DNA from 3 places in the Faecalibacter sp. genome. Region 2 is predicted to be linked to each of the others. Evidence: riboswitches for the same ligand, from Rfam matches in the RefSeq annotation. Region 2 holds a riboswitch; each other region holds the start of a gene.

Region 1 (11,885 bases), 620 kb from region 2:
TGGTAACGCTTCTTCTTTTGTTAATGCAACAACGAAATCTTCGTTTCCATCACCGTAGAAGAATGCAGGAATTTGGTGTCCCCACCATAATTGACGAGAAATGTTCCAATCTGTTACATTTTCCATCCAGTTACGGTATGTGTTTTTAAATTTCGCTGGGTGAAATTTAATCGTATCGTTCATTACGTTATCTAATGCAGGTTTAGCTAAATCTGTCATTTTTAAGAACCATTGGTTCGAGATTTTAGGTTCGATAACCGCTCCAGTTCTTTCAGAAGTTCCTACATTATTTTTATAATCTTCTACTTTTTCAAGTAAACCTTTTTCTTCTAATTCTTTCTCAACTTCTTTACGCGCTTTGAAACGATCCATTCCAGCATAATGCATTCCGTAATCGTTTAATTTCGCATCATCCGTAAAGATATCGATGAATTCTAAGTTGTGTTTCTTTCCTAATTCGTAGTCATTCGTATCATGTGCTGGAGTAACTTTTAAACATCCAGTACCGAATTCTAAATCCACATACTCATCTTCGATGATGTTTACCTCGCGACCAACTAAAGGAACAATTACTTTTTGTCCTTTTAACCACTCGTAACGTTCATCGTTTGGATTGATACAAACTGCAGTATCCCCAAAAATAGTTTCTGGACGAGTTGTCGCTACAACGATGTATTTATCAGAACCTACGACTTGGTATTTTAAGTGGTATAATTTTCCGTTTTTCTCTTTGTAAACCACCTCTTCATCAGAGATATTTGTTTTTGCTTCTGGATCCCAGTTGACCATACGGTAACCGCGGTAAATTAATCCTTTGTTGTATAAATCGACAAATACACGTTGAACAGATTCAGATAAATCTGGATCCATCGTGAATTTAGTACGATCCCAATCACAAGAAGCTCCTAATTTTTTTAATTGATCTAAGATGATTCCACCGTGTTTATGTGTCCAATCCCAAGCATGCTCTAAGAATTTTTCACGTCCAATATCAAATTTAGAAACACCTTCTTCTTTTAATTTCGCAACGACTTTTGCCTCAGTTGCAATTGAAGCGTGGTCAGTTCCAGGAACCCAACATGCGTTGAATCCACGCATACGCGCACGACGAATCAAAACGTCTTGAATCGTATTATTTAACATGTGTCCCATGTGTAAGACACCTGTGACGTTTGGTGGTGGAATTACAATTGTGTAAGCTTTTCTTTCGTCTGGTGTAGATTTAAAGTATTTTTTCTCCATCCAGTACTGGTACCATTTTCCTTCAACCTCTGTCGGCGTATATTTCGATGCGATTTCCATTGTATATTTATTCTTAAAAACAAATTTGGGCAAATTTAATCAATCTGCCCAATATATTGATGTATTGTAACTGCTAATTTCAGATCGTTTTGAAATAATCTTATAATATATTAGAATTAAACTCAATCTAAAATTTTGAATCTAAATATTCTTTACAATATTTCATAATATTATTTAAATGCATTTCTATTTCATCATTATGTTTTGGCAATTTAGGAATCATTTTAAAACCAGATTTTAGATATAAAGAATCGATCAGTTCTGGATGTTGATTTTGATAGGGATAAAGGGCGATTGTTATTTAATTTTTCTCGAATAATAAATCATATAATAATACTTCGTTAAATCAAATATATCTCTATTGGAATTCTTTACTGCTTTAAATCCTGATTTGATCTCATGATGATTAATATTTTCTGCATGATACCCTTGATACACATAGCGATCAATCAGCATCTTATTAATATTTAAGGGATCAACATCACATGATACATCATAATTCAGTATCACTCGATAAGGCGCATGAAATAATGTTACGTTTTGGTATTTGACATCCATTTTCTGTGGTTTCAAAAGTTGTTCGAATGCATAGGGTTGCATCAAACGTGCATAACTAACTTTATTATGATTTAAATTGGGATAAAGGATTAATATGAATGCTGAAATAACAATAAAGGGTTGAATCACTTTCAATTGAATTTTAAAATTCCATAAAAAAAGAACTCCCAAAATCACTATTCCATCTAACAAAAACCGATATTGTACAGTAATTAATGCAAATAAAATTACTTTTAGAACCCATAATAAAGATAATAATTTCATAGATCCCTGTGTCATAAATTGATGGATAAAATATATGATCATTAGACAAGAAAATGCAAGAAATAAAAATATACTATAATGCATATTTTCAAATAAATACATGTAATATTGCTTTAAAGACAATGTTTTAAACCATTCCATATTGATATCCCTTACATGTTTAAGAGTGACCAACCTTCCATCAATGGCTGATATATCATAAATGGATTCAGGGATCGAATGCGTTAACGATTTAATATTCCCTATTTTTAAAGGAAATATAAGATTAGCCGTTAAATAAATGTTTTTAAACAAAAATAATAACGCTAAAACCAAAACAATTCCATACGCATTCTTATGATTTTTCCATTGTTTTATTGAAATAATGAAGATGTATACCGGTAATACGAAGGCAATTGGTTTTATTAAAATAAGAATTGCACTATAGATTAAATTTTGATGGAGAATGTCCTTATGAGAAATCAACACTTGAGAAATCATAAGGATTGAAAGCACAAACACCGCTAAATCTGGTGAAGGAGATGTAGTAAATAAAAAAAATATTGGTAGAATTAGTAAAAGCTGAAAACGTTTTATTTCAATAACATATAGGATATAAATAATCATTAAAAAAACATTGATTTTGTAATATCCATCGATACTCTCATTAAAAGAGGCTTGAATAATATGCCATAAAGAATGTTGCCCTAAATTAAAATCAAAATTAGCTATTCCTTTTACTAACCCATATTGATCTAACCATTTGATTGTCGGTAAATAATACGAATAGGTATCAAACATAAATGCATTCATACTTCCGACTAAACAAATAGTAGCGAATATAATCAAGAATGATTTACCCCTCTCCCATGATGTTTTCCATCCTTTCTGAAGAATAAATAATGTAATTCCAATGGTCAACAAAATAACCTCGTAATAAATATTTAATGGTATGAATATTGCAAAAATCAAGGATAGAATACCTATTGAGAATAGTCCATTGATTAATCGAATACTCAATAATTGGTTTTTATTCATCAAAGGATCCATTAATTTTCCAAATCCGTATGAAACGATGAAATAAATAATGGATGATATAATTAGATAGAGCATGTATCGGTGTTAGATTGCCAATTTAACAATTTGATTAAAATTTTGGAAATTTTTAATGGGTAATCAAAAAATGTTTTTATAAATTTGATTAAGAAATTTAGACTCAATTATGAAAAAAATAATGTTATTAGGTGCTTTTGCAATGGGTATGTCTACTTTATTTGCACAAGAACTTAAATTAGGATCAGAAAATTTAGAATTAGGAGATGTTAAATTAGGAACAACTGTGAATTCAGTGATGAAAGTAACCAACACAGGGAAAGAGCCATTAATCATTAAAAGTGTAGTGGGTTCATGTGGATGTACTGTTCCAGAATTTCCAAAAACTCCTATTGCTCCAGGATCAACTGCTGACATTAAAGTGAATTATTCAGTAGGTTCTGTCGCAGGAAACTTTAATAAAACAGTTACAATTACATCGAATGATGTGAATGCATCTCGTACAATCTTTAGAGTTAAAGGTACAGCAAAATAATATGTATACATTTAAATAAAAAAGGAAGTCCATGGACTTCCTTTTTTTATTTCACTAATAATTTATTTGTAACCATTTGACTTAAAAATTCATGCTTTTGATTTTTTAAGAAAATAACTTCCATGGTTCCATCAAAATTTTCAATTGTCTTGATTTTTAATCGATCACCTAATCGTAAATCTTTTGAATTCAGGTAAATTAAAAATTCCTCTGAAGAAAATGTAACTGCAGAGAATTCTACTTCATCCCCTGCCTTAAATTCTGAAAGTTTTTTATAATTTATGGTTTCAAATCGACCTTCACGGTCCGGAATTGGAGATCCATGCGGATCAATTTTAGGATAATTTAATAATTCATCCATTTTATCAAAAAACAATTCACTGTTAATATGTTCAATTTGTTCTGCTATTTCATGAACATGTTCCCAACCAAATCCCATTTTATCGACCAAAAACATCTCCGTTAAACGATGTTTACGCACAATAAGCGCTGCTTTAAGCACCCCGATTTCAGTTAATCGAAGAGGTTTATACGATTCATAATGAACCAACCCCTTTTCAGCTAATTTCTTCATCATACTATTAACTGTGGGCATTTTTATTTCTAAATGTTGACTTAATTCTTTAACGTTTACATCACCAACTCCATTTTTAGAAAGATGAAATAAAGCTTTAAGATAGTTTTCTTCAATCAATGAATTCATATAACAAATATAAACGATTCTTCCATAACAAATTGTTTTTATTAAATTAATATTTTGTTAGATTTGTCTAACTTTTATTTTCAACTTAATCATCTATTTATGTTTAAACAATATACAACGACATTCATCTTAGTATCAACATTTGGAATGGCACAAGAAATAAAGATTGATTCCGTACAATCAGAAGATAATGGATTGTTAGAAGAAGTGGTTTTAACGGGAACAATGAAACCTGTATCCCGAAAAGAATCTCCTGTTCCGGTGGAAGTTTATACACCAAAATATTTCAAAACTAATCCGAATCCATCATTATTTGAATCCATCGGGATGATTAATGGAATTCAACCTCAAATCAATTGTAATGTATGTGCAACTGGTGATATTCATATCAACGGAATGGAAGGTCCTTACACAATGATATTAATTGACGGAATGCCAATTGTATCTGCCTTATCAACAGTATATGGTTTAAATGGTATTCCAAACAGTTTGGTCGAGCGTATCGAGGTTGTGAAGGGTCCTGCATCATCATTATACGGAACTGAAGCAATGGGTGGTTTGATAAATATCATTACTAAAAATCCCGCCAAGACCAACACATTTCATGCTGATTTGTATACAACTACATGGCTAGAAAATAATGTCGACTTAGCTTATAAATTTAAAATAGGTGAAAATGTAAATAGTTTATTAGGTGTTAATTATTTTAAATACGCTAATAAACAAGATAAAAATAACGACAACTTTACAGATATCACGTTACAAGATCGTGTATCGATTTTTAATAAATGGAATTTTGAACGTCAAAGTAACCGTATTGCTCATCTTGCAGCTCGTTATGTGTATGAAGATCGTTGGGGAGGTGAAATGCAGTATAATAAAAAAATACACCGAGGTGGAGATGAAGTCTATGGTGAAAGTATTTATACCAACCGAGCCGAGGTAATCGGTATGTATCAATTACCTACCACCGAAAATATTTACACACAATTTTCTTACAACTACCATGAGCAAGATTCTTATTATGGCACTGATTATTACCATGCAAAGCAGCACGTTGCTTTTGGGCAAATGTATTGGGATAAAGTAATTGGAAAACACAGCCTTTTAACTGGTGTTACCTTTAGATATACGTTATATGATGATAATACCATAGGAACATTAAATCACGATGGCACGAAAAATATGCCGATGGAAACTCCATTACCAGGAATTTTTGTACAGGATGAGCTTACGTTTAATCCAAAGCATAAATTATTGTTGGGGTATCGTTTTGATTATGATAAAAACCACAAAGGCATACATTCTCCACGAGTAGCTTATAAATTTGCACCCCATAAAAAACATACTTTCAGAGCAAGTTTTGGCACAGGATTCCGCGTTGTTAATTTATTTACAGAAGATCACGCGGCTTTAACTGGTTCACGAGATGTCATCATTAAAAATGATTTAAATCCAGAAAAATCTTACAATGGTAATTTGAATTATGTGTACAATAAAACGTTTGGTTTTGGTCATTTTAATTTAGATGCTACAGCTTTCTATTCTTACTTTACGAATAAAATTATTGGAGATTTCGAAACGGATCAGGATTTAATTATTTATGATAACTTAGATGGACATGCAGTATCACAAGGCGTATCGTTGAATGCAGATATTGTTTTCCAAATTCCTTTACGTGTAAATGTTGGTGTTTCTTACATTGATGTTTATAGAAAAGAGCGTAATGAGGAAAGTATTTTAGAAAAAACTCAACAATTACATTCACCAAAATGGTCAGGGAATTATACCGTATCTTATACCTTTCCTAAACGTTGGAAGGTTGATTTAACAGGAAATTGGTATGGTAAAATGCGCTTACCTATTTTAGAGAATGATTATCGCCCAGAATATTCTGATACCTATATGCTGACCAATATTCAGGTAACTAAATCTTGGAATCAATTTGAAATATATGGTGGAGTTAAAAACTTATTCAATTTTATACCAAAAGATCCATTAATGCGTCCATTTGACCCATTTAATAATGATGTACTTAATCCTATCACTAACCCGAATGGATATACATTCGACACTGCATATAATTATGCTCCATTACAAGGGGTAAGAGGTTTTATTGGTTTAAGATATATGATTCGATGATGAAACATCTATTGGCTATACTTTTTTTTATTTTTTCGTCTTCCACTCAAGCACAAATCAGTCTTACGGAATTCAATTTCAAATTTAAAGAACAGCCTAAAATTATCATTTTATATTTCTATACTGATTGGTGTAACATTTGTAAAATTCAAGAGACGCAAATTGAAAAAAATGAAAAAATTCTTGAGTTCTTACAACAAGATGTATATTTTTTAAAGTTTAATGGAGAATCTGAAGATCCCATTGATTTCTTGGGACAGAGATACATTCCTATTCAAAAAGTCAAAACACATCCATTTGTAATCGAATTTATTTCACAACATGAGGTTTCTTATCCTTTATGGATTGTATTAGATCATAATCTCGACGTTTTAGGTAAATTTTCAGGACTGATTCAGAAGAAAAATTTTGAAAAATTAATGCTTCAAATAAAAAAGAGTAATCCTTAGATTACTCTTTTACACCACAAAAAATTTACTCAAAAACGATGATGGATAATTGCGGATGATGGATGAAATCCTCTTTCTTTAATTCATCAAAAGATATCTTCCCAATGATGTAATGATATCCTGCACCATCAAAACGTTCTTCAATATGTTCTAATTTATTGGTTATAAAATCTAATGAGAATTTAGAACCGATATATATTTTTCGATAACCGTTTTGATTATATATCAAAGGTTAATCCAATTTTTTACGCACTTCATATTTATAATCATACTGTAGAGCAGATATATCACTTAATACAGCCGAAGAAGTTGGATAACGTCCTGCCCCTTTACCATATAAAAATTGTTCATCAGATAGCGAACTTCCAATTAAAACACCATTGTATTCATTATTCACTAAAGCTATGGTCTGATCCAATTGAACAAACGTGGGTAAAACTGTTGCTTGTAATTCGTTGGTCTCTTTTATGATTTTTGTATTGGCAATTAATTTAATCGCAAACCCTTTTTCTTTCGCATATACAAAATCTTTTTCTTGTAATGCAGTTATACCTTTACGAATTACTTGTAAAGAGTCAATGGTTGTTCCAAAAGCATGCAATGTAACAATCGATAATTTTTGAGCTGCATCAAATCCTTCTACATCAGCAGTGGGATCAGCTTCAGCAAATCCATTCACCTGAGCAGATTTCAACGCATCTTGATAGGATGAATTTTCTTGCGCCATTTTAGTTAAAATATAGTTCGTCGTACCGTTAACAATTCCTGAAACATAGTTCAATAAATCATTATCAAAATACTCTTCTAAATTTCGAATAATCGGCACTGAACCACAAACTGAAGCTTCATACAAGAATGAAACCTTATTTTTTTCTTGTAATACTAACAATTCTACATGATGTTCGGCAATTACTTTTTTGTTGGCACTCACAACATGTTTTCCATTTTGAAGTGCTTTTTTTATAATGTGATAAGCTACGTCTGCATCAGAGATTAGCTCGACAACCACATTGATTTCAGGATCCTCTAATATTGAATTAGGGTCCGTAAAAAATAGTTCAGAAGGCGCATTTCGTTTTTTTTGCGCATCCTTGATGACAATCTTTTTGATGTTTGCGTTTAATTGAGGTTTTTCTTCTAAAACTTTATAAATACCTTCACCAACGATTCCAAATCCAAATAATCCGATGTTTAATTTCTTCATGGTAGTAAATTGTAAGAATGATTAAACATTAACGAATTTCAATTGGGCAATAGCTTGTTCGATGTCCTGCTTTAGATCCTCTACGTTTTCAATTCCTACGGATAAACGAATCAATGAATCTTGCACGCCCAATCTTAAGCGTTTTTCTCTCGGCACAGAGACATGCGTCATTTAGGCGGGATGACACTATAAACTCTTCGCACCCCCTAAACTTTCTGCTAACTTAAAATAATGTGTACTTGTAACAACTTTAACAGCTGCCTCTATAGAATCTTCTTTTAAGGTAAATGATATAATCCCTCCGAAAAGGTTATTTTGTTGTTTTTTGGCAATGTTATGATTTTTATGATCATTCAATCCTGGATAATAAACTTGATCGATTTGTGGTATACTTTTCAAGAATTGAGCCAACTCTAATGCATTTGATGAAATTCTTTCATACCTTAATTCTAAAGTTTCAATCCCTAGTATCGTTAAAAAGCAATCCCAAGGGCCTAAAATTCCTCCAGTGGCATTTTGTATAAATTTGATTTTTTCACCCAACTCTTTAGTTTTTGCGACCACAATACCTGCGACTAAATCCGAATATCCAGCAATGTACTTTGTACCTGAATGTATTACGATATCCGCACCTAAAGTAATAGGATTTTGTGCTACTAGACTTGCAAATGTATTATCAACTACCACGAGAGCTCCATTTGCATGAGCAATGTTAGCAATAGTTTCTATATCCGAAATTTTTAACGTTGGATTCGTAGGTGATTCTAACCAAACTAATTTTGTACGCTCTGTAATGAAATCAATAATATTCGTAGCATCTGATGTATCTACGAAATGGATTTTAATTCCTAACTTTTCATATACCTGTGTAAATAAACGATAGGCACCTCCATAAATATCATCCACAGCAACAATTTCATCACCTGTTTTCAACAATTTTGCAACAGCGTCTATTGCTGCTAAACCTGTTGCAAAGGCATAAGCCGAATGACCACCTTCCAATTGAGCTATAATATCTTCTAAAGACTTGCGAGTTGGATTATTAGAACGTGCATAATCGAATCCTTTATTCAAACCTGGAGCTTCTTGTACAAAAGTAGAAGTTTGATACACTGGTACTGAGATGGATCCTGTCAATTGATCAACAGGAATTGAATGTAAAATTTATGTTGCTTTACTCATAAAATGATTGTTTTAAAAACAATTATCAAGTAAAGAAAGTGGGTAAAAAAAATATTGGTTCAACCATGTCAGTGAAAACATAGCTGAACCAACATGAGACTGTATAATAATTGGTTGGTTACAAGTCTTTCACTCATCTTTCCTATTATAAGGATGGAATTAGCACCTTGATCCGTCGATCAGGTTGCTAAAGTTTCACAGGGCCATATCCCTCCACTTTTCTTGATAAATTGAAAATTTTAATGAACTATTTCTGGAAACAAATTTAAGTGAAGATGGTTTGAATATCCAAACATTTAAAATGTTAAAATTAATATTTTTTCTATTTTATTAATTTTTTAGTTATTTTATATTTATATTATTCTATTAATATATTTTTTATAGATTTTTATTCCGATTATTCTATCAGAAGTAAAAATCATTTTATTCTTGATAAACTCTACAAGTCCTATAGCATTTTTAGAAAGATGATTTATTTTCTATAAATTTTAATTCCAAATTAAAATTATACAGATTAATTAGAAATTATTTCATTTAATAGAGGTTTAAGCTGTTAAATAATTAATTTTAATCTTACTATTAATTCACTATTTAGAAAATTTTTCGGATTATGATTAAAATTGATACATTTGCACTGACCTTATGACGAAAGATGGAGGGAATAGGCCCGAAGATATCTTAGCAACCCAAATTTAGTTGGGTGCTACATCCTACTCTACTCAAGAGAAAAATAAGGAAATGGAAATCACTTCTACTTTCGCTCATAAGTATAATCAATTTATACAATGACTTTAAAAGATATACTAAAAGAGCGAATTGCCATTTTGGATGGTGCGATGGGAACCATGATCCAAAAGTACCATTTACAGGAAGAAGATTATAGAGGTGAACGATTTAAAGATTTCCACACTTCATTAAAGGGGAACAATGATTTATTAGTTCTTACTCAACCTCAAATCATCAAAGATATTCACCGCGAATATTTAGCTGCCGGTGCAGACTTAATTGAAACCAATACCTTCAACGCCAATATCATTTCGATGCAAGATTATGATATGGTGGATTTAGTCGATGAATTAAATCGTGAGGCCGTTCGTTTAGCAAAAGAAGCTTGTGCAGAATATTCTACACCAGAGAAACCTCGTTTTGTGTTAGGTTCTTTAGGTCCTACGAATAAAACAGCTTCTATTTCACCACAAGTCAATGATCCAAGTTTCCGCGATATTGATTTTGATACCTTAGCGCATGTGTATTATCGTCAAGCAAAAACGATGATCGAAGCAGGTGTTGATGCACTTTTAGTCGAAACTATCTTTGATACGTTAAATGCCAAAGCTGCATTTTACGGAATTCAAGATGCATTAGAAGAAACTGGAGCAGCTATTCCTTTAATGGCTTCTGGTACCATTACCGATAAATCAGGTCGTACGCTTTCAGGACAAACAACAGAAGCTTTTTTAATTTCATTGGAGCATATCGATTTGTTATCGGTTGGTTTAAACTGTGCATTAGGCGCAACAGATTTAATTCCATACTTAGAAGTCTTAGCAGATAAAGCGCCATTTTATGTGAGTGCTTATCCCAATGCCGGACTGCCAAATGCGTTTGGTGGATACGATGAAACCGCAGAAATGATGCGCGAACACATCAAACCGTTTTTAGAAAAAAAATTAGTGAATATCATCGGAGGTTGTTGTGGGACTACACCAGATCACATCCGTATGATGGCCGATATCGCCAAAGAATATGAACCAAGAAAAATCGCTGTACAATGTCAGAAGTAAAAATTCAATTAGCCGGATTAGAACCTTTAATTGTACGTGAAAATTCAAATTTCGTAAACGTTGGTGAACGTACCAATGTCACAGGTTCGAAAAAATTCTTACGCTTAATTAAAGAAGAAAAATACGAAGAAGCGTTGCAGGTTGCCCGCGACCAAGTCGATGGTGGAGCACAAATCATTGACATCAATATGGATGAAGGAATGATTGACGGTGTAGCAGCAATGACGAAATATTTACGTTTAATCGCTTCAGAACCGGATATTTCTCGAGTTCCCATTATGATTGATTCTTCCAAATGGGAAATTATCGAAGCGGGTTTAAAAAACGTTCAAGGAAAAGCAATTGTCAATTCAATTTCCTTAAAAGAAGGAGAAGAATTATTCATTGAACACGCCAAAAAAATCAAACGTTTTGGTGCTGCTGCCGTCATTATGGCTTTTGATGAACAAGGTCAAGCGGATAATTACGACAGACGTATCGAAATCGTGAAACGTTCGTATGACATTTTAGTGAATCAAGTCAAATTCAATCCCAAAGATATCATTTTCGATGTCAATATTTTCCCTGTTGCAACGGGAATGGATGAACATCGTCGTAACGCGATTGATTTCTTCGAAGCCACTAAATGGATCAAAGAAAATCTTCCACACGCTTTAGTATCGGGTGGCGTTTCAAATGTCTCGTTCTCGTTCCGAGGTAACAATGCGGTTCGCGAGGCCATGCATTCGGC
Region 2 (9,080 bases):
ATTGTAGGGATACTAACTACAGGTGCTTTTCATGAAGACGGTTTGGCAGACTTTTTTGATGGATTTGGAGGGGGATGGACAACAGAGAAAATCCTTGATATCATGAAGGATTCTCGTGTGGGGACCTACGGAATGGTTGCATCCCTTGTTCAACTGGCTATTAAATTTTATACGTTGTTTTATTTAGTAAATATGATGCTTCCGTTCGGTATGCATTGGATTTTTTTACTATTTATCATTTATCACAGTTTAGCACGATTTACGGCTATTCAACTTTGTTTTTTATTGGATTATATTCGATTGGATGAAACCAGTAAAGCAAAACCTATAGCTAAAAAACAATCATGGAAAGAAATTTTAGGAGTATACATTTTTGGTTTATTTCCTGTGAGCATTTTGATACTCCAATTTCCTCTTTTTTTAGGGGTGTTTATTCCAATTATGTTTTTGATTTTTTATTTCAAATCCTATCTGAAACAATGGATTGGTGGTTATACGGGTGATTGTTTAGGTGCAGTTGAACAAATTGCGGAAGGAGTTATATTGCTAACCATACTTGCCTTATGGAAATATATATCATTCGACATACTTCCGTAGCAGTTCCAAAAGGAACTTGTTATGGTCAATATGATGTGGATTTAGCTGATACATTTTTGGATGAAGTTATAGATTATCAACAAAAATTACCTCAAAGTTTTGATGCGGTCTATAGTAGTCCGTTAAAACGTTGTATGGCTTTAGCAGAGCAAATCGCTAATAATGTTATTATGGATGAACGATTGCAAGAAATGAATTTTGGTAATTGGGAAATGAAACATTGGAATGATATTCCTAAAGAAGAATCCATTAACTGGTCTCAAAATTTTGATGTAATTTCTCCACCTCATGGAGAAACGTATCAAGAGGTGTATGATCGTGTATTTGATTTCTATCGTTCATTGAAGGCAAATCTTAGCCATGATAAAGTTTTAATTGTAACGCATGCGGGGATTATACGCTGCTTCTGGGCTATAATTTTAGAATTAAAGCTAAAAAATGCGTTTAAAATTCCAATCCATTTTGGTGAAGTGCTGGTGATCGATTCAACGTATGATTTAATTCTACAAAAATCTTAACGCGCAAATCAGTTACAATTTAAATGATTTGTGAACGAAGGTTAAGAATGTTATATACTATAAAATGAAAGGATAATCACGGTTCAGATTTATGAATCGTGTTTCTTTTTTCAGTGGAATTGAGACTATCTTTACACCATGAAAAAAGTACTTTTCATTATTTTATGTGTGCTCGAAATTTTATGGATTTCTACGGTTTCGTTTGAGTTTTTCTTACGTGCAATCCCGAATGATTTTACTCGAAAACTACATTCTTTTGAAAAGGTAAAAGATGAAGTTGAAATTTTGATATTGGGAAGTTCTCATACGTATGTGGGGCTGAATCCAATATTTTTCGATCAAAAGACGTTCAATTTAGCTTATTCGTCTCAATCCATCGATTTAGATGCTAAAATATGGGATAGAGTAAAATCTCAACTCCCGCGCCTTAAAACCATCATTATACCAATTTCTTATTTTAGTTATGGTTATGCATTAGAAGATGGAAATTCTGCCCATAAAATTAAAAACTACAATATTTATTATTCAATTTATTCGCATACGTTTCAAGTTGAAAACCAATTGGAAATTTTAAATCAATCCATTCAGCGCAATGGGCAACGTTTGAATCGAGCATCTAAAAATACAGAAGCTTTTGTTTTTGTCGATCACAATGGTTTTAATGACCGGAGAATTCCTAAAAAAGAGATCGATTGGGAAAAAAGTGCGGCTCATGCCGTACAGAATCATACCCAAAATTTGAAGGATGATAAAATCAAAACTAGAATTCGGATGCATGTAAATCTTTTGGAAGAAATGATGCAATGGAGTGCTAAGCGAGGGATTAAAATCATATTGATTTCTACTCCGGTAACTCATTTTTATTATTCGCGAATAAATCCCCAACAATTGGATCATTGGAGAAGAACCACCTTAGACTTAAGTACAAAATATAAACATGTAGAATGGTTAAATTATTTCGAAAATGATTCTATTTTTACAACTCAAGATTTTCAAGATGCAGATCACCTCAATAAAAACGGTGCAGCGAAATTATCACTTCTCGTAAATCAATTCATTAATCAAAGCAACTAATTATAATAATGGAACAATATTCCAACTTACAATCTCAATTTCAAACCGACTTAAGCTTACTTAAAAATCGAAAAAGTATATTGAGTAATCTTCGTTTATTATTTTTTGTACTTTTTGCAGTAGCGTTTTATTTCTATGTTTCAAAAGATAATTTGTCAATTTTATTGGTTTCGTTCGCTTTATTTTTTGTGTTTATGGTATTCGTGGTGAAATCCACGAATGTGGGAAAAAAAATCACGTATTTAGAGGACGCTTTACATGCTTTGGATGTTATTTTTAAAGATGATCAGCCCAATTTATTTCATCATTTTGATGGAGAATTTTTTAACAATGTATACAACAAAGATTTAGATATCATTGAAGGGCAATCCTTGTTTAATCGCATCAATAAAACTCAGTCGGCTATAGGAAGTTTTCGTTTAAAGCATTTTTTGTCGCATGTGTTATTGAATAAAAATCAAATTCTTCTTCGTCAAAAAGCATTTTCAGAACTGAAAGAGAAAAGATCATTTATCGTTGCGTTTTTAACATTATCCAAACGTGCAGGAATTCAACAACGTGAAATATTTGGTGCCATTCAACGTCAATTTTTAGGGAAAAATATTCAACTTATTCCAATCATTTTCACGTTTATTCATAGTGTATTTTTCATTTATTTAGCTACAATTGGTTTTGATAAAAAAGCTGTTTTTTTCTGGATTGTAATTTCGATTCCAATTGGCTTTATCACTAATTTATTGTTTAAAAATAAAGTGAATCAAGCCCTTTCTTACGCTTTTGTTACAGCTGATCAATTACAAAATTTGATTGATTTATTTGCACTTGTGGAAAAAGAATCTTTTCAAGAGGAATTGAATCAAACGGCACAAAAACAATTAATTTCAGATTCGGATAAAGCATCAGATCAATTGAGAAAGGTTCGTTCCTCTCTAGAAAGTTTAGAAGCGGTAGGTTTTCCAATTATCGGATTTTTATTGAATAATTTTTTATTGTGGAGGTTGTTTTTTACAGTTCAAATCGAAAAACGAATAGAGAATGTAGCTGTAAATAATGTCCAATGGATTGATGGGATTTCTAATTTGGAAGCTTACATCTCATTCGCCATTTTCAATGATAAATTTTCATCTTTCACTACACCAATGGTATCGGATCATGTTTTTGATCTTCAATTGCGACAGGCGTTTCATCCTCTATTGAATGAAGAAATCGCTGTGAAAAATAGTTTCAAAAGTCAACGAAAAAATAATATTGCGATAATTACAGGAGCCAATATGGCCGGTAAAAGTACGTTTTTGCGTACCGTTGGTACCAATTTGGTGTTAGCAATGAATGGAGCGAATGTCAGTGCAGAGGAGATGGTATTTTATCCGATGGATATTTTTACAAGTATCCGTACAGTGGATAATCTATCGTCAGGAGATTCGTATTTCAAAAATGAAATCAATAAATTGAAAATATTAATTGATCGTTTGGATCAAAATTTACCACAATATATTATTCTGGATGAGATTTTAAAAGGAACAAATTCCCAAGATAAATTGATTGGTTCACAAAAATTTTTAGAAAAATTAATGCAACATCCAACCAATTTGTTGTGTTTTATCGCAACACATGATTTAGAATTAACGAAGATGGAAGAAGAACATCCTAATCATATTGTGAACTACTGTTTTGAGCTAAAAAATGTAGATGAACATTATTATTCGGATTATCAATTACGAAAAGGTACAACTCAAGTGATGAACGCGATTTATTTAATGAAAGAATTTAAAATCATCGATGCATAATATCAAAAAGACCTTCTTAGAAGGTCTTTTTTTTAAAAATTATTTATTTTTCCCAGATGGCAATAACTTCATTATTTCGGTAAACAGTTGCTTTTTGTAAACCTCGATAAAAAGGTCCTTTATCGATAATAATTTGCAAAGGTAAATGGCTGATTTGTTTACGAATTTCCTCATTTGGGAATGTTTGAACTTGATTTCGAAAAGCGATAAAAATATCGTTTTCTTTGAGAAATTTCAGATCATCTTCTTGGATGATTTTTACATCTTGTTCGCTTAAGAAAAATTGATCTAAGATGTAATCAAATGTTACTTTTCTTTTACCTTTTAACTCAGGATGTTCGTTCAAGAAAATTCTTAATTCATTCAGAATTTTGTAAAAAGGACCAATCATTGGCGGCTTAGGAATCTTAAGTTCAAATAAATTGCCATCAATTAAGCGCAAAGGTTGATTTAATTGCAATTGATTTTGATACAATAGATGCTGATAATTAAAACCACGTTCAATAAATGATTCTTTGATTTGATCCAATAATTCTTCATTACGAATCGGAACCAATTGATTGATAAATTCAATTAATTCGACGTTTTCTAATTGTTGAAATACGACATTCAACGGGCTTGCTGTTGACATACAATAAAAATGTTTAAATGAATAAATGTTTTATTGTATTTCGATAAATAAGAAGGGAAATGTTACGTTTATTTTGGATTGTAATCCCGTATTATTTGACCACCGTGGAGACTTCTCTCGGTTGGTATCGCGCAAATATGCGATTCGAAATACTAGGCAAATCTACGAGTTATTTTTAATTTTCCAAATTCAATGTACATTCAAACGCAAATTTTTACCTTTAACCTGTAGATAAAAAAACGTAAAGATGAAGGATAAACAGGAATTTCCCACGTTTGATATTTGTAATTTAAATACAGATAAAAATATTAACGAATTATTTTCTGTCGATCGTTTCAAAGGATATGTGGATAGTAATCCTCATTTAAAACAAATGCACAATCACCATTATTTTCATTTGGTTTACTTTACGGAAGGGAGTGGAGAACATATTATTGATTTTGAGAGTTTTCCTGTGCAATCTGGTATGATTTATTTTATGCGTCCTGGTCAAGTGCATCAATGGCGATTTAAACATCAATACGATGGATATGTCATTAATTTTAGTGCGAATTTTTTTGATTGGTTAGGTATTCACTCAGGGATTTTGCATCAATTTTCATTTTTTAAAAGTATGCAATTGCATCATCAAGTCACTATGATTAACGAAGAACAATCGGAGATCGTAGTGCCAATTTTCGAGCATATTTTGAAAGAACATGCCATGAATCATTCTTCTTCAAATCTTAAAATTGCAACTTTATTACTACAATTGTTTATTGATGTTAATCGTTTTTTTAACCCAATGGAAAATTCGCTTAACGAATATCAATCGGTATTAATTCATAATTTTAAGGATCTGATTGAGCAATTTTTTAAAGAGAAAAGATTGCCAAAAGAATATGCAGAAATGTTATACATTACTCCTAATCATCTCAATGCATTATGCAAGGATGTTCTCGGAATTTCAGCTGGTGAATTAATAAGAAATCGCGTGGTATTAGAAGCAAAACGATTATTGGTAAATAAAGAAATGACTGTCAGCGAAGTAGCTTATGTATTAAATTTTCAAGATGTTTCTTATTTTGTGAAATTCTTTAAAAAATATACTGCATTAACACCAGAGCAATTCAGGAAACAATACTATTTATAATCACTATATTTTCTTTTTTTATTGTTTTTCAATATGTTATAAATTGCTAATTTTTGTTTTTATTCAATCCGTAAAAAGTACCATATAATCGTCGAATAAGACAATGGTTAAGGGATTTGCACCTTCTAACTTTGTTTGACAATTTGATGTTATATGAACAAAAAAACTGAACAACATTTCTCATGGGAATATGCTGAGGAAAATGAAGCTTTCCGAAATGCGGTTGCTACCATGGAGAAAAATGGAACAAGAAAGTGGGTGTATGCGAAAAAGCCTGCAGGGAAATATACCAATTACCGAACAATTCTTTCTGTTATATTATTAGCCTTATTGGTTATTTTACCTCTTATTACATTGCCTAATGGAAATCCAATTTTCAAATTTGATGTGTTCAATACTCAATTCGTTTTGTTTGGATATCCCTTCTTTACAACAGATTTTTTCTTGCTTGCGTTTGGAATGATTATATGCGTTGTTTTTGTGATTTTATTTACAACCGTATATGGTCGAATATTTTGTGGCTGGTTTTGTCCTCAAACTATTTTTTTAGAGTTTGTATTTCGTAAAATTGAATATCTCATAGAAGGAGATCGTAACAAACAAATGCGATTAGATAAGCAAGAATGGAATGAAGAAAAAATAATTAAACGTGGATCAAAATGGTTTATTTATTACCTCATTTCTTTTTTTGTAGTGAATATCTTAATGGCCTATATCGTGGGAATGGATTTTTTAAAATCAATGTATAGAGATTCACCCTCAGAACATATTGGGAAATTTATAGGAATGTTCATTTTCAGTTGGCTGTTTTTCTTTGTTTTTGCATGGTTTAGAGAGCAGGCATGTACTCTTGTATGTCCATATGGCCGCTTACAAGGTGTATTAATTGATAAACATACCATGCAAGTTTCTTATGATTATAAGCGAGGTGAAGGACGTTCGAAATTTAGAAAAAACGAAGATCGAAAAGCATTAGGTAAGGGCGATTGTATCGATTGTGGGCAATGTGTGGCAGTATGTCCTACAGGGATTGATATTCGAAATGGATCACAGTTAGAATGCGTCAATTGTACAGCATGTATGGATGTATGTGATGAAGTGATGGAAAAAATTAATTTACCCAAAGGTTTGATTCGTTATGCATCGGAAGATAACATTAAAGAAGGTAAACCTTTTCAGGTTTCGATTCGAATGGTAGCATTTTCAGTAATATTGATAGCAATGGTTGCTGGATTAGGTGCTTTTGTAATGAACCGAAGTGATGTAGAAGCAAAATTTTTGCAGATTCCTGGAAGTGATTATAAAGAAGAAGGAATTTTGATTGTTAATACGTTACAGTATAGTTTGATGAATAAAACGAATCAATCGCATCAATTAAAAGCAATTGTATTATCTCATCCTAAAAGTAAAGTAGAATTAGTGTCAGATCGTCATCAAATGATTTATATAGAACCAGGTGAGTTGAAGCAAGGGTTTGTGAAAGTAAAAATACCTCGTTCCGAATTGTCTTCATATAAAGAATTAATTCATATTCAATTAGTCGATGAAAATAACCGTACAATTGATACTTATAAAATCAGTTTTATGGCACCCTTTGATATTGGGATTGAATAAAAAAAAACACCTCTATTAGAGGTGTTTTTTTTATGGAATTGATTTAATCTCTTGTTTATTTTTAAGCATATGTTGTACAAAAACAAAGAACTCAAAAACACCAATGAATAGAATGAAATAGGCAAATAATTCTGTACATTCTTCAGCCGCATTTTTAACATCACGTGTATAGTTTTCGGTTCCTTCGACTACTATCCAAAATTTTTTTCGACCAAACATTCGCGAGAAAATCAATAATGTTGTAAAGCCCAAAAAGAGTATTCCAGATGAGGCGGAACTTATGAATTTTTCAAGTTCAGTAAGAATGGATTTTCGATGTTTGTAAATATAATAAGAAAGTAAGATGGTGTATGTTATGCTTATCATTTTCCAACTGTGTTCTCCAATGGTAGAGTCTAAAAATGCATCTTGTTCACGGATTAAAAAACACCAAAAATTAAAAGCAAGAGATATCGAATGCCATGAAATCCTTTGGTAAAAGCAAGAAAAATTAGCATTAAACCTAACAATACATTTTGTAGTTTTTCAACATAACTGGATTCGGCAATCTTTACAATATCATCGTCGTATAAGGCATCGAGGTGCATAACTTCCATTAAACCATAAACTATTGCTGCATAAATAATATAGCGTAAAAAAGTAAATTTCATCTTCATATAATCATTGTCATTTATTATATTCTTTAAAAATAATTGTAGTGCGTTTGAATCATTATGGAGCGTAAAGCATAATGATAAAACAGAAAGAATGCCGGCAAAAGTAGAGGAAATTTAAATTTACAAAGTAGTTTAAATTTCGTTAAAAATGGTTTCTAATTAACCTACTTCGTAGGATGATTTTTGATACGTTTTTGGGGTGATGTTAGTGTTTCGCTTAAAAAATTTTGTAAACGAAGAGGCATCAGAAAAGCCAAGTTTATCGGCTACATTTTGAATGGATAGGTTTTCGTCCTTTAATAGTTTTTTAGCTTCTGATAAAATCATTTGATCAATAATTTTTCGAGGTGTTTCTTGTGTTGTGGCTTTGACAGAACTGATGAGATGTTTAGGAGTGATATTTAATTGGTCTGCAAAATATTCCACACCTTTCAATTGATTGATGTTGAGTAAAACAAAAAAGTTAGAGGTAATAATTTGAGCTCGTGATAATTCTGTGATGTGATGCTGTTGATGGTTAAGGAATAATTGGATGATTTCGTAACTGATTAAAGTAAAGACTGATTTAATTTTTTGAAAACTGAATAATGTTTTGGCTTCTGTTAATTTTTCTTCAAATAAATCAAATAATCGATTAAAATAAACGTATTGATCAGGGGTTAAATTTTCTTTGGAAAATTTTTTAATACGAAATAAATGTAAAGGTTCAATCGAGTAAAACGGCTCAGAAAATAAAGGCACTAGATTGTTGTGTACGCCGATAATAGTTACCTCACAATCTCCAGATGCCTCTACCAATTTTATAGTAAGAAAAGGTCTAAATCCAATTAATTGTTTTGAATTAACGGTTGTGATTTCATTTTCGATTGTAAGCGTTAAATTTCCTTTATGACAAACTAAAATACCAGAATATTCTTGATTAACTTCTTGCATCTCTGTTGAGAGGCATGACATTAATCCTTTTTTGATGAAGAATGATTCATTTAAAGATGTGCTGCAATTATTCAAAACATAAAGTTTAAAAAGAACAAAATTACAACGAAGTCTCCATTCGTGTGTAACTGAAGTTAC
Region 3 (11,885 bases), 500 kb from region 2:
TATGGGATCAGATAATTTAGAGGGATTACACAAATGGAAAAATAGCGATTTAATTTTATCGAAATATCCGATTTATGTATATCCACGTCCAGGTTATGTACAAGACGAAAATTTAGCAAACGTAGAAATCGTTGAAGCTCCTTTAATGGAAATCTCTTCGACTTTCATTCGTTCAGCCATCAAAGAAGATAAAAACATTAAACCGATGTTACCTCATCTGGTGTATGAGCATTTAGATAAAATTGGACTTTACAAATAACCTATCATGATTATAACCGCTCACTTACAGCACCTCGATGAACTGACATTACTATTTGATGCATATCGTCAATTTTATGATAAACCTTCAGACATCGATGCAGCGAAATCATTTTTAACGGATCGAATGGAAAACCAAGAATCGGTTATTTATTGTTCCGTGAATGAGGAAAATCAAATCACAGGTTTTGTACAATTGTATCCTTTATTTTCTTCTACACGATTAAAACGATTTTGGATGTTAAATGATTTATTTGTTTTACCACAATTTCGAGGGAATGGCTATTCTAAAGCCTTAATTGAAGAAGCTAAAAACCTTTGTAAACAAACAAATGCCTGTGGCATGCTTCTCGAGACGAGCAAAGAAAACCAAATTGGAAATCAGTTATACCCTGAAACAGGATTTATACGTCGTGATGACGCTAATTTCTATGAATGGGAAATACAATAAAAAAAGAGCTTCGGATTGAAGCTCTTTTATTTTATAATTTAAATCGTATTCCTGCATTGACCAGAGAAATTCCTATTCCACCTTCAGCAAAGACTTTGAATTGATCCCCATAGGATAATCCTATAGGATTCACCTGAAAAGCGAACAAGACATTATTTTCTTCTCCTCTTTTCGAACGATCCATCGTTCCATTAACTTCTGATGATGCAATACCAATTCCAAGCATTAGATTTCCATAAAAACGAAATTTATTCCGTTGAATGTAACTATAATCTATTCCAGGCATTAGCACAAATACCGATTTTTTCACATCATAAACGTCATATACCGTTTGTCCTGCACTGTATTCAGTGGTGCTGCCATTATATGCATAATATCCGATTTGGCCTCCAACTTTCAACCGATCTGATAACGGTTTACGATAATCTAAGAACAAATAAGGTGTATTAACACTTACATCTTCGGTAAAAGAATGTCCCGAAATCATAGAAGGTACAAGATGACTTACGATAGATTCAAATTCAAAAAAGAATTCATAAGCGATTCCATCTCCGACTCCGATGGAAAGTTCACCTCGTTCTTGAGCATTTACATTATAATGAGTTAGGATAGTAAAGAGAAGTACGTTAAAATACTTTCTCATAAATTTAAAATATAATAGAAACGTAAAGATATTATTTTATTTTAAATAATTGTTTTTCAATACATTAACTATATCTTCTAATCCATTTAATTTTATTTCATACACTGTGGATAACAATTGCCCAAGTTTACCTGCAGGAAATCCTCCTTTCGCCACAAACCATTCCAAATAGGAAACTGGTAAATCACAAAGTAAGTATCCTTGATATTTCCCAAAAGGCATTTTAGTGGTTACAATATCTTTTAGATATTCAGGTTTTAAACCTTCCATTATTTAGCAATCTCCCCTTCGTACGTCATCATCCCATCTTGGAAAGTATGTACTTTGTTCAAGTTATTTTCTAACATGATCATTTCTGCAGATTTCGCACGTACTCCTGAGCGGCAATAGATGTAATAATTTTTAGTCGAATCTAATTCAGATACACGTTTTCCGAAATTATCATCTTTAACATTTAAATTAATTGCACCTGGAACATGTCCTTCTGCATACTCTTCTGGTGTACGAACATCTATCAATACATTATTTGGATTGCTCAAATCCACTTGATTGACATTATTTAAAGAAGAGATTATTTTCTGTATTTCTTCCGATGTCGTAACTTTTTCCACTTGATTAGTTTGGCAAGATGTAAAGAATACACCTGCACATAATGCAAGCGTTAAAACTATTTTATTTCCCATTGTATTGATTCATTGTATTGTTTAAACCTGCAAATACAAAAGATAAAGCTGCGTCTGCTGAATGGTTTAATCGTTCGTTCATTATTTCATTTTCCTCTGCTGTCCATTCTCCAAGAACATAATCAATCTGCTGACCTTTCAAAAATTCATTACCAACTCCAAAGCGTAATCGTGGATAAGCTTGAGATTGTAGTTTGTTTTGAATGTCATTTAATCCATTATGACCTCCATCACTTCCCTTAGATCGCATTCGAATCGAACCAAAAGGTAAGTTTAAATCATCGGTGATCACAAAAATATTTTCGATCGCGATGTTTTCCTTCTTCATCCAAAATTTTACAGCATCACCACTCAAATTCATATATGTATTAGGTTTAAGCAATGTTACTGGACGACCTTTGTACTTAAATTGCGAAATTTCTCCAAAATTTGATGGAGTAAACTTAGCTCCAGCCTTTTCTGCAATTCGGTCTACAACTTTAAATCCAATATTATGACGGGTATTTTCGTATTTCGCACCGATATTCCCTAGTCCGATGATCAAATATTTTTGCATAAAGCAAAGTTACGATATTTAAGATGTTTTAAAAAAATTAGCGGTATTTAATAAAAATCTATTAATTTGGTATAGGTTTTGGATATTGACAAGACAATTAATCGAGATGAAAAAGATTTTTAGTGTTATCGCTATAATGGTTGGCTTATTCACTTTTGCACAAAAAGTACCAACTGTCATGAAGACCGAATTTTCTACACTTGCTTTACAAGATCAAGTAGAATCTATCGATGGAAAAGAATTATTAATTGATGAGGTTCTTAAATCGTACAACGGGAAAGTGGTTGTATTGGACCTATGGGCGACTTGGTGTGGAGATTGCATCACAGGAATGCCTAAATTGAAAGAGTTAAAAGCCAATAATCCAAATGTTGCTTTTGTATATTTCTCAATGGATAAAACACAAGAAGCTTGGAAAAAAGGCATTGAAAAATATAAAATTGAAGGGGATCATTATTATATGGGAAACAATTGGAAGTTTGAATTTTCGACTTCTATTGATCTGAATTGGATTCCTCGATACATCATTTTAGATCAAAATGGTAAAATTGCTAAGTATTATTCAGTTAAAGCAGATGATCCTGAAGTACAAGCAACAATTGATCGATTGATGATAAAATAATTGAAATTAGATTTTAAGTTTACAACATGAGAGGTGAATGTTTTAAACAAATTAAAGCATTCACCTTTTTTCTTCACATTTTATTGGCTGATTTTCTTATATTTAGAAGTGCGATAATAATTTTTTCCCAAATTTCATTGGTTTAAAACTTTGTATCAAACTTTTGGTTATTATTGCATCAAATTTAAAATCCGTTTATATTATATGAAAATATGCTTCGTAATGTATCCTTGGGACAAAGTTGAACCAGGAAAAGATACCACTATGCGTCTTATAAAAGAATGCGTTAATCGTGGTTTTGAAGTATCTTATTTAACAACCAAAGACATTTCGATCAACAAAGGAAAGGTTGTAGGGAAATGCAATAAATTAATTTCTATTGAAACGGAAGATTGTGTGGAATTTTATCATACCATGCAATTTGAAACAGCAGTAAAAGATTTAACGACTTTCGACATGATTTTTATGAGAAGTGATCCACCAGTTGATCCACTTTTATTAAACATGTTAGAAATGATCGAAGACCAAGTTTTCTTTGTCAATAAACCATCTGGTCTTCGTAAAGCAAATAATAAAATCTATGCCGCATCTTTTGATGATGGTTTAGAAACAATTGTTCCACAAACTTTAATCACTCGCGATATTGAATTGATTAAAGAATTTGTAGAAGAAAATAAATTCGAGAGATTTATCATCAAACCTTTAGATGGTATGGGTGGTAAAGGAGTTATTCTTTTCGAAGCAAATAATACAGGAAACTTGAGTTCTATTGCGGATTTTTATATCAATCATGCGGGTAAACCTCAACCAATAATCTGCCAAAATTATATCGAAGGTGCAGAAAAAGGGGATGTACGTGCAATTGTTATTAATGGTGAACCTATTGGAGCCATAATGCGTGTACCTGCAGAAGGAGATCACCGTTCGAATATTTCGGCTGGAGGATCTGCCATTAAGCATGATTTAACAGAGCATGAAATCCAATTATGTCGCCAAATGGGTGAACGTTTAGTAAAAGATGGTATTTTCTTTACAGGTATCGACTTAATCAACGGTAAAATGGTTGAATTAAATGTCGTAAGCCCTGGTGGAATCGTTCCTCATAATAATGTAAACGGAAATCAAGAAATTCAAAAACAAATTATCTCTATGATTTTAGAGAAATATGAAGAATTTATAAAATGAAAATTTTAACGATCCAACAAATCATCAAAAATATCGAAAATGAAGTTGTTTTTGAAGCTTATGCCGAAGACGAATCATTTAAGATTAAAATTGATGAATATATTCCATATGTATGTGCCGCTATCCATGATGGTGGACACATGCGAGACGATATCTTAGAGAAATGTAGTTTATCCAATTACGAACGTTGGTATGAAGAAGATCCTCATACTGCCGAATTCGTTGGTAGCTTCCCCATCTTAATTCAAGGGTGTGATTCACGATTTGAGTATGACTTAAACCGTGATCCTGAAACCGCTATTTATGAAGAAGCTTGGGGGAAACAAGTTTGGGAAACTCCTTTAAGCGAATCTCAAAAACAACGCAGTTTAGCAAAACACCAAGCATTTTACGAAGTGATTGAAGCCTTGATTCAAAAATTAGAATCAAAGTTCGAAAAGTGTGTTGTATATGATATTCATTCATACAATTGGAAACGTTGGGATCGTCCAGTACCCGTATTTAATATTGGTGCTGAAAAAATTGATCCAGATAAATTCGGAAATTATGTAGAAGCTTGGCGTGAAGAATTAAGCCAAATTGAATTGGGAGATATCCCTAATTTCACTGCTGTAAATGATGTTTTCTACGGTCGCGGATATTTATTAGGATTTATCACTAAACATTTTGAGAATACATTGGTTTTAGCAACTGAAGTATCTAAAATTTATTGTGATGAATTAACGGGTGAATCTTTCCCTGAAGTCATTAATCAAATCAAAGAAGGTTTTAAAACAGCTATTGTAAATCATGCCTTCGAATTCATTAAAAATGAGACTTCTTATAAAGTTTCAAAACAAGTAAATATCTTACACAATGAATTAGAATCTGATTTATTAAAAATTGATAAGCAATTATACCATTTGGTGAAAGACTTCGAATTATTAAGTGTAATCAATCCGATTAACTTAGAATTTGAGAAGAAGAAATTTTTAGCATCAAATTATAAATACGAACCTCAATTCAAATACAATCCGCTTAACATAAATCCTTTCGAGTTTAAACGTAAGTTATCGAATATTAAGGTAGAAAAAATTAATGATATCTCTATTCAGAATATGTATGTGGATACCATTAACTCGTACTTTGATAAAGTGGATTTATTAGCGAATTTGGGAACTAATAAATTCTTATACAATTCCCTTCGTTATTTTGGAGAACCATCGAAGAAAGATGTAGAAAATGCTAATTTCGTTCTGTATTGTCCTGAATTCCGTATGGAAAAAGAAGGAGAATTTAACGAATTAGAAGTTGTTGAATTATTCAGAAATTCGACAAAAGATTATGGTTTTGATTTCGATATCGAAATTTCAGATCATATTGCTTCTAAAGCATTGGTCATTAATTCAAAGAAAAAAGTAGTGATAAAACGTGGTGTAAAATTCGACCGTCGTTTCACTAAAGGTTTAATTGAGCACGAAATTGGAGTTCATATGGTAACGACAATGAATGCTGTTAAACAGCCTTTAAAGATTTTTTCAATTGGATTACCTGTCAATACATTAACGCAAGAAGGATTAGCTATTTTATCAGAATACTATTCGGATTCGATAAATCATGATCGTTTACGCGAATTAGGTTTACGTGTTCTTGCAGTCAATATGTTGACCAATGGAAAAACATTCAATGAAACATTCCTAACTTTACACGAAGAATATAAAATGGCACCAGAAAATGCCTTTTATTTAACAACACGTGTATTCCGTGGAGGTGGTTTCACGAAAGATGCTTTGTATCTTAAAGGATTAAAAACGATTCTTAACTATGTAGATGAAGGTAAAAAGTTAGACAATTTATTGATCGGAAAGACTTCTGTGGAGTACGTGAATACCATCAACGAATTAGTGGAACGTAAAATGATTAATCCACCAAAATATTATACTAAGATCTTTAAACAGCATCAAGAAAAACCTGAGATAAACCCAATCTTAAAATATATTTTTGATGGTTTGAAAGACTAAACATAAAAAAATCCCTTCCAAATGGAAGGGATTTTTTTATGCTTGATTATTTTTTATTCGTTGATCAAAGAAAAATAAAATCAATCCTAACAGAATAATTCCTAAACCAAATAAACTTTCTTTGGGCTTTTGCATCAGTACAAAATAACAAATGTAACCACTAAATAATAAGAATAAAGTGGGCAGAATATAAAAGCATTTGGATTTGATAATGGTTAGTTCAGTAGGTTTAATAAAAAAAGCTGTAGAAACTGCTAATGTGGCTAAAATCTGTAAAACAAAAGATGTATACGTAAAAATCACTTCAAAATCTCCTGTAAAGATTAACCCAATACTAATTAAGGCATGCACCCAAATGGCGCGCACTGGAACTTTATTTTGATTTGATTTCGCCATAAAATTCCATAACTTATTCTCTTTGGCCGTCGCTTGGGTTAAACGTGAACCAATCCATAAGTACCCGCTAATGGTAGCAACAAGTTGTAAAGCAATTAATAAACTGACCCACTTTACCCCTTTTGTTCCTAAAAGATTTGAAAATGAAATATTAGCAACATCTTCTTGAAAGGCTAAACTATCAGCTGTCGCATGTTTTAAAAATACAAAGTTTAATAAAACATAGGTAATCGTAACAAAGATGACTCCGATAAAAAGTGCTCGGGGTAAATTGATTTTAGGTCGATCTATTTCACCCACTATATACGAAGCCGAATTCCATCCCGTATACGCAAACGTAACGTAAACTAAGGACGTTGCAAATGCTGGTAATACCATTTCATGACGCCATGAATGATCGAAAAGAATAGCATTATTTGATACTGAAGGTGCAAAGAAAACTCCTAAACCAATCAAGAGAAGAATAAATATAACTTTGATTATTGTAAATACATTTTGGAATTTACTACTCAGATTTAAACTAAACGACTGAAAAATAGCAACGATAAAAATTATTCCTATCGCATGTTCTTTTCCTAAATTTAATCCAAAGCCATTGGTATATTTTATCATTGCTAAAGCAGCTAATGAAATGGGTGCTGAAAATCCAACAAATAATGAAATCCAGCTGGATAAATAACCTAATGCCGGATGATAGGTTCGCGAAAGATAAATATAATCTCCGCCTGATTCTTTAAACTTCGATGCTAATTCGGAATAGATAAAAGCTCCTATTAAAGCCAAAAAGCCTCCAATCAGCCACAACATAAGGATAGCGTAGGTATTATTTAAATCACCAATTTGATAACCTAAACTTGTAAAAACTCCTGTTCCAATCATATTGGATATGACTAAAGCAGTGGCGGTCTTCCATCCTATTTTCAATTTTCCCATTTGATTTTTTAAAATAAAAGTGCCATAAAAGACTTAAAAAAGTACAACTTTTATGGCACAGTTGATATGTCGTTTTAAAAAGATTAGAATCTAAAATTTAATCGCGCAAAATAATATGCTCCTGTCACTCCCATCTGTACAGGTGCATATTTGAACACGCCATAATATGAATTTTCGTATACCTGTTTATCTGGATAAATATCAAAAATATTATTTGCTCCAATGGTAAGGTTTACACCTTTTGCAAGATCATAACCTATACTTACATCAGTTACAACTTTACCACTATGTTCTTGTACACTACCCCATGGATAACCATCCTTAATTACTTTTCCGAAATACGTGTTACGAACTAAGAAATTAAATCGATGAATATCATATCCCAAGTTCAAGGAACCTTTCACTTGAGGTGATAAAGTTTCAATAATGTTCACTTGATCATCTCCAAAGTATTGGTTGAATGGAACTGTCAAGCTCGATGGAAAATGATAATTTACAATTTTCGTTTCGTTGATATTAGCTGATAGATTAGCGTTAAAATTTCCTTGACCTAAACGTGTTTTATACGAAACCACTAAATCTAATCCTCGTGTTTCCGTATCTACAGCATTCGAGAAAATACGAGCAGCTGATACACCAATTGCTTCTAAGGATGGATCTGTAATATCAGAAGTTAAAACAATTCGATCATCTACTTTGATAAAGTATCCATCTAAGGTGATGTATAACTTAGAAGTTGGACGAAATGTTAAACCTAAACTTGCATTAACCGATTTTTCCTCTTTTAATTCATCTAATCCAATCCTATTTTGTGCTAAATCCGATGAATTTCGAATAATTCCTTTTGTCACTAAACTTTGTGTGCCATTATCGCTGATGTATAAGTCGGTATATGAATTACTGAAGTATTTTTGTTGTAATGAAGGAGCTCTAAAACCTGTTGAAACCGCTCCACGAACCGAATATCCTTTGATGTATTCGTAGCGTAAAGCTAATTTTCCATTCATCGTATTTCCAAAATCAGAGTAATTCTCAAAACGTCCCGCTAAATCTGCTGTAAAATTTCCGAACGTTAATCCTAAATCAGCATAAGCCGCCACTGAATGACGATCACCTTTCACAGCATTATCGGGAGAAAACCCAACAAAAGATTGTGAACCTCCACCTTCATAAGAACCTGCTTCACCTGCTTCTATTTGGTATTTTTCGTATCGATATTCTCCTCCAAATGCAAGATTAACATTTGAATTGATTATCTTGGAAACATCTAGATTCACTGTATTTTGTAAAAAACTGTGTTTACCCGCGTAAAAAGAAGTTGGTGAATCTGCACCCAAGGCATAATTTACAGTATTATCTACATTGTATTTGAATTCATTCAAACCAAATGTATTAGATAAATCAAGATTCCATTGATTAAATGTTTTGTATCGTAATCCTGTTGAATTCGAATAATCATTGACATTCGATTTTAAAACAGGTTGAAAACCATTCGGAAAAATTGTTCGACTTTCAGATGGAACTTCATTTGGTAGACGACGGAAACCATAGCCTTCTCCTTGACGAAGGGATACTCCACCAAAAGTATATAATTCAAAACGATCAGCTAATTCTGTCTCAGCATTCACAAAAAATTGTTGATTTCTAATCTGAGCGTCACCAATTTGAAAACGAAAATCTTTACGTGTTAATCCATTTGCTGCAATTAGGGCATCATCTGCAGCACGGGCATCATCAGGATGATCTGCAAAATCATAGGCAAAATTATCACCGTAAATATCTAAATTATGATCACCTGTACGTGTCGTTTTTTTTCGTTCTGATACAACGGCTGAAAAAACAATTGATCCATTTCTTCCTAATTTGGCACCGTAACTTCCATTAAAATTGTATGTCTCTCCATCACCTTTGGATGTTTGTCCATAGGTAAGTGAAGCATCACCTCCTGGAGCATCTTTAAGAACAACATTTACAACTCCTGCAATCGCATCCGAACCATATTGAGCAGCAGCACCGTCACGTAAAACTTCAATATTTTTAATTGCTGAAATCGGAATTGCTCCTAAATCTGTACCCACAGAACCATTTCCTACTGTATTTTGATAGTTAACAAGTGATGTTGTATGACGTCTTTTTCCATTGATAAGCACCAAAACTTGGTCGGGTCCCATTCCTCGTAAAGTTATTGGATCAATATGTTCTGTACCATCGGAAGAAGATTGACGCACAGAATTAAATGATGGAATAACGTAATTTAAAATATCATTTAAAGTTAATTGTGGAGCTTGTTGAATTAATTCTTCCACTTGAATAATATCCACAGGAACCGAAGAATTTACGACTGTACGATTATTTGATCGGTTACCAACCAATACAACTTCATCTAACGCATTGTTTTCTTCAACCTCTATTTCTTGGGCAAAAGTTATATTCCCTACTAACAAAGCCAGAGAAGCTAATAATAATGTGTTTCTTTTCATCTTTATTAAAACATTAATAAATCAAGAAATCGAAACCTTAAAAATGGTAGGAATTGTTTTTAGAAAAATTCGCACCTCATCTTTTCCTTTTTAAGGTTGGATTTAGCACCTTGATTAAGAAATCCGGTTGCTAAGGTTTCATTGGGCCAATTCCCTCCACCTTTCTTGATAAGTCGATGCAAATGTAAAAGAAAATATAGGATACACAAAATAACTCTACTATTTCTGTAGAGAATCTAATAAAACCTGAATATCAAATGTTTGAGCCTCGTCAAAATTCATCATAGCATTGATCCTTTTAAACGAAAAATAATTATCCAAATCGCGAGTTTTTATATTTTTTTCCTTGATTTTACCTTCTTGGATTAATTTTTCTCGCATTGTTCCTTGAAGTAAACAAGTTGTTGGGGTATGCCACTCTATTCCATTAAAGAATATTAAATTAGAATAGGTTGCATCTGTAATATAATTTGCACGCACCAAAACCAAATCATCGCATTGAGTTTCTTTGATAAAAAGATCAAAAAACCAACGTTCCGTGTATTTGTAGAAATAAGTAATCTCAGGATCTATTGAATACAATTTGATGGTCTCAATAGGCTGAATTTCGTACGGAATAAATTCTATGGACTCGATTTCAGCCCCATAAATCACACGTACTTTATATTTTTTATCATCTAAATCCTCAGGAATTTCAATTGCTTCTTCTAAGCTCATAAATGGCGCATCTGGAAAATGCTCCACACGCGTACGCTCGAAGCGGGCTTGATGCAATTCTAAATTTCTTAATTCCCGATTAAGACAACAAATACTTTCAATAAATTGGAACATATACTTTTTGGATCATTTCGTTATACTCACTTTCGCAATCACTTTTGGCCGTGATTCCTCCTCCACTTTTAAAAATCAATTGTTCATTTTCGCGTTCAATGAATCGTATCATTACAGCCGAATCGACATTTTTTCCGTCAAAAATTCCAAAAACACCGGTATAAAAATTACGATTATAATTTTCAGCCTCAAGAATAATCTCAACTGTTTTTTTCTTTGGTGCTCCACAAATGGAACCCGCGGGTAATAATTGATCGAAAATGGTTCCCAATTGCTCATGGTAATTTGTAGGTAATTGTCCTACGATCTCCGAACTCACTTGCAACAATCTCTTTTCATTGGTAATTAATTCATCAATATAACGATATTTCGTTACAGTCACTTCATTTGCAACTAAACTTAAATCATTTCGAATCAAATCAACGATAGTCGCATGTTCAGCAGCTTCTTTTTCGTCGTTTAAAATTTTAGATCGTGCATCATCAATGGCCACATCAATAGTACCTTTCATCGGATAAGATGCAATCTTGCCATCTTTGATTTGCACAAATATCTCAGGTGAAAAACAAACAAATTGGTTTTTGTAATTCAGTTTGTATTTCGCTTGTGTATGCGTATAGATTTGTTGTAAACTAAGATTTGTATTTATAGGAGTTGTACAGGTTAAATTGGTTAAATACGAATTTCCAAACAAGAGATGGTCATGTACAATCTTAAATTGTTTTTGATATTCTTTTGCAGAAATGGGAAATTTATCAAATGAAAAATCAATTGGAAGTGTATTTAATTGATCTTCATGCATCGAAAATTGAATATCCGATGATAAATCTTCCAGTGGAATGACTTC

Evidence for each region. A riboswitch is a leader RNA that binds a small molecule or an ion and turns the genes downstream of it on or off. The one in region 2 is predicted to bind S-adenosylmethionine.
Region 1: linked by a shared signal. The riboswitch ahead of AC1QSP_RS03210 (homocysteine S-methyltransferase family protein) and the one ahead of AC1QSP_RS05975 (hypothetical protein) in region 2 are both predicted to bind S-adenosylmethionine.
Region 3: linked by a shared signal. The riboswitch ahead of AC1QSP_RS08505 (TonB-dependent receptor plug domain-containing protein) and the one ahead of AC1QSP_RS05975 (hypothetical protein) in region 2 are both predicted to bind S-adenosylmethionine.

The regions. Positions count from the first base shown of each region.
Region 1 is NZ_CM169987.1:695,985-707,869, forward strand. It holds gene AC1QSP_RS03165 (valine--tRNA ligase) at 1-1,302, opposite strand, end outside; gene AC1QSP_RS03170 (LIC_10190 family membrane protein) at 1,600-3,216, opposite strand; gene AC1QSP_RS03175 (DUF1573 domain-containing protein) at 3,326-3,691, shown strand; gene AC1QSP_RS03180 (metal-dependent transcriptional regulator) at 3,738-4,394, opposite strand; gene AC1QSP_RS03185 (TonB-dependent receptor plug domain-containing protein) at 4,494-6,536, shown strand; gene AC1QSP_RS03190 (thioredoxin family protein) at 6,533-6,985, shown strand; gene AC1QSP_RS03195 (hypothetical protein) at 7,011-7,214, opposite strand; gene AC1QSP_RS03200 (homoserine dehydrogenase) at 7,218-8,189, opposite strand; partial or broken gene AC1QSP_RS03205 (trans-sulfuration enzyme family protein) at 8,211-9,353, opposite strand; SAM riboswitch class I at 9,502-9,603, opposite strand; SAM riboswitch class I at 10,009-10,108, shown strand; gene AC1QSP_RS03210 (homocysteine S-methyltransferase family protein) at 10,157-11,155, shown strand; gene metH (methionine synthase) at 11,143-11,885, shown strand, end outside.
Region 2 is NZ_CM169987.1:1,314,377-1,323,456, reverse strand. It holds gene AC1QSP_RS05995 (adenosylcobinamide-GDP ribazoletransferase) at 1-597, shown strand, start outside; gene cobC (alpha-ribazole phosphatase) at 564-1,115, shown strand; gene AC1QSP_RS05985 (hypothetical protein) at 1,254-2,189, shown strand; gene AC1QSP_RS05980 (MutS-related protein) at 2,411-3,976, shown strand; gene AC1QSP_RS05975 (hypothetical protein) at 4,020-4,607, opposite strand; SAM-I-IV-variant riboswitch at 4,667-4,765, opposite strand; gene AC1QSP_RS05970 (helix-turn-helix domain-containing protein) at 4,855-5,739, shown strand; gene ccoG (cytochrome c oxidase accessory protein CcoG) at 5,893-7,353, shown strand; gene AC1QSP_RS05960 (hypothetical protein) at 7,384-7,719, opposite strand; gene AC1QSP_RS05955 (hypothetical protein) at 7,773-8,009, opposite strand; gene AC1QSP_RS05950 (helix-turn-helix domain-containing protein) at 8,169-8,963, opposite strand.
Region 3 is NZ_CM169987.1:1,814,913-1,826,797, forward strand. It holds gene nadD (nicotinate (nicotinamide) nucleotide adenylyltransferase) at 1-259, shown strand, start outside; gene AC1QSP_RS08460 (GNAT family N-acetyltransferase) at 266-709, shown strand; gene AC1QSP_RS08465 (hypothetical protein) at 741-1,352, opposite strand; gene AC1QSP_RS08470 (DUF3820 family protein) at 1,389-1,622, opposite strand; gene AC1QSP_RS08475 (rhodanese-like domain-containing protein) at 1,622-2,035, opposite strand; gene pth (aminoacyl-tRNA hydrolase) at 2,025-2,591, opposite strand; gene AC1QSP_RS08485 (TlpA family protein disulfide reductase) at 2,698-3,213, shown strand; gene gshB (glutathione synthase) at 3,418-4,398, shown strand; gene AC1QSP_RS08495 (flavohemoglobin expression-modulating QEGLA motif protein) at 4,395-6,398, shown strand; gene AC1QSP_RS08500 (APC family permease) at 6,435-7,727, opposite strand; gene AC1QSP_RS08505 (TonB-dependent receptor plug domain-containing protein) at 7,811-10,207, opposite strand; SAM riboswitch class I at 10,281-10,382, opposite strand; gene AC1QSP_RS08510 (aminotransferase class IV) at 10,427-11,038, opposite strand; gene AC1QSP_RS08515 (aminodeoxychorismate synthase component I) at 11,022-11,885, opposite strand, start outside.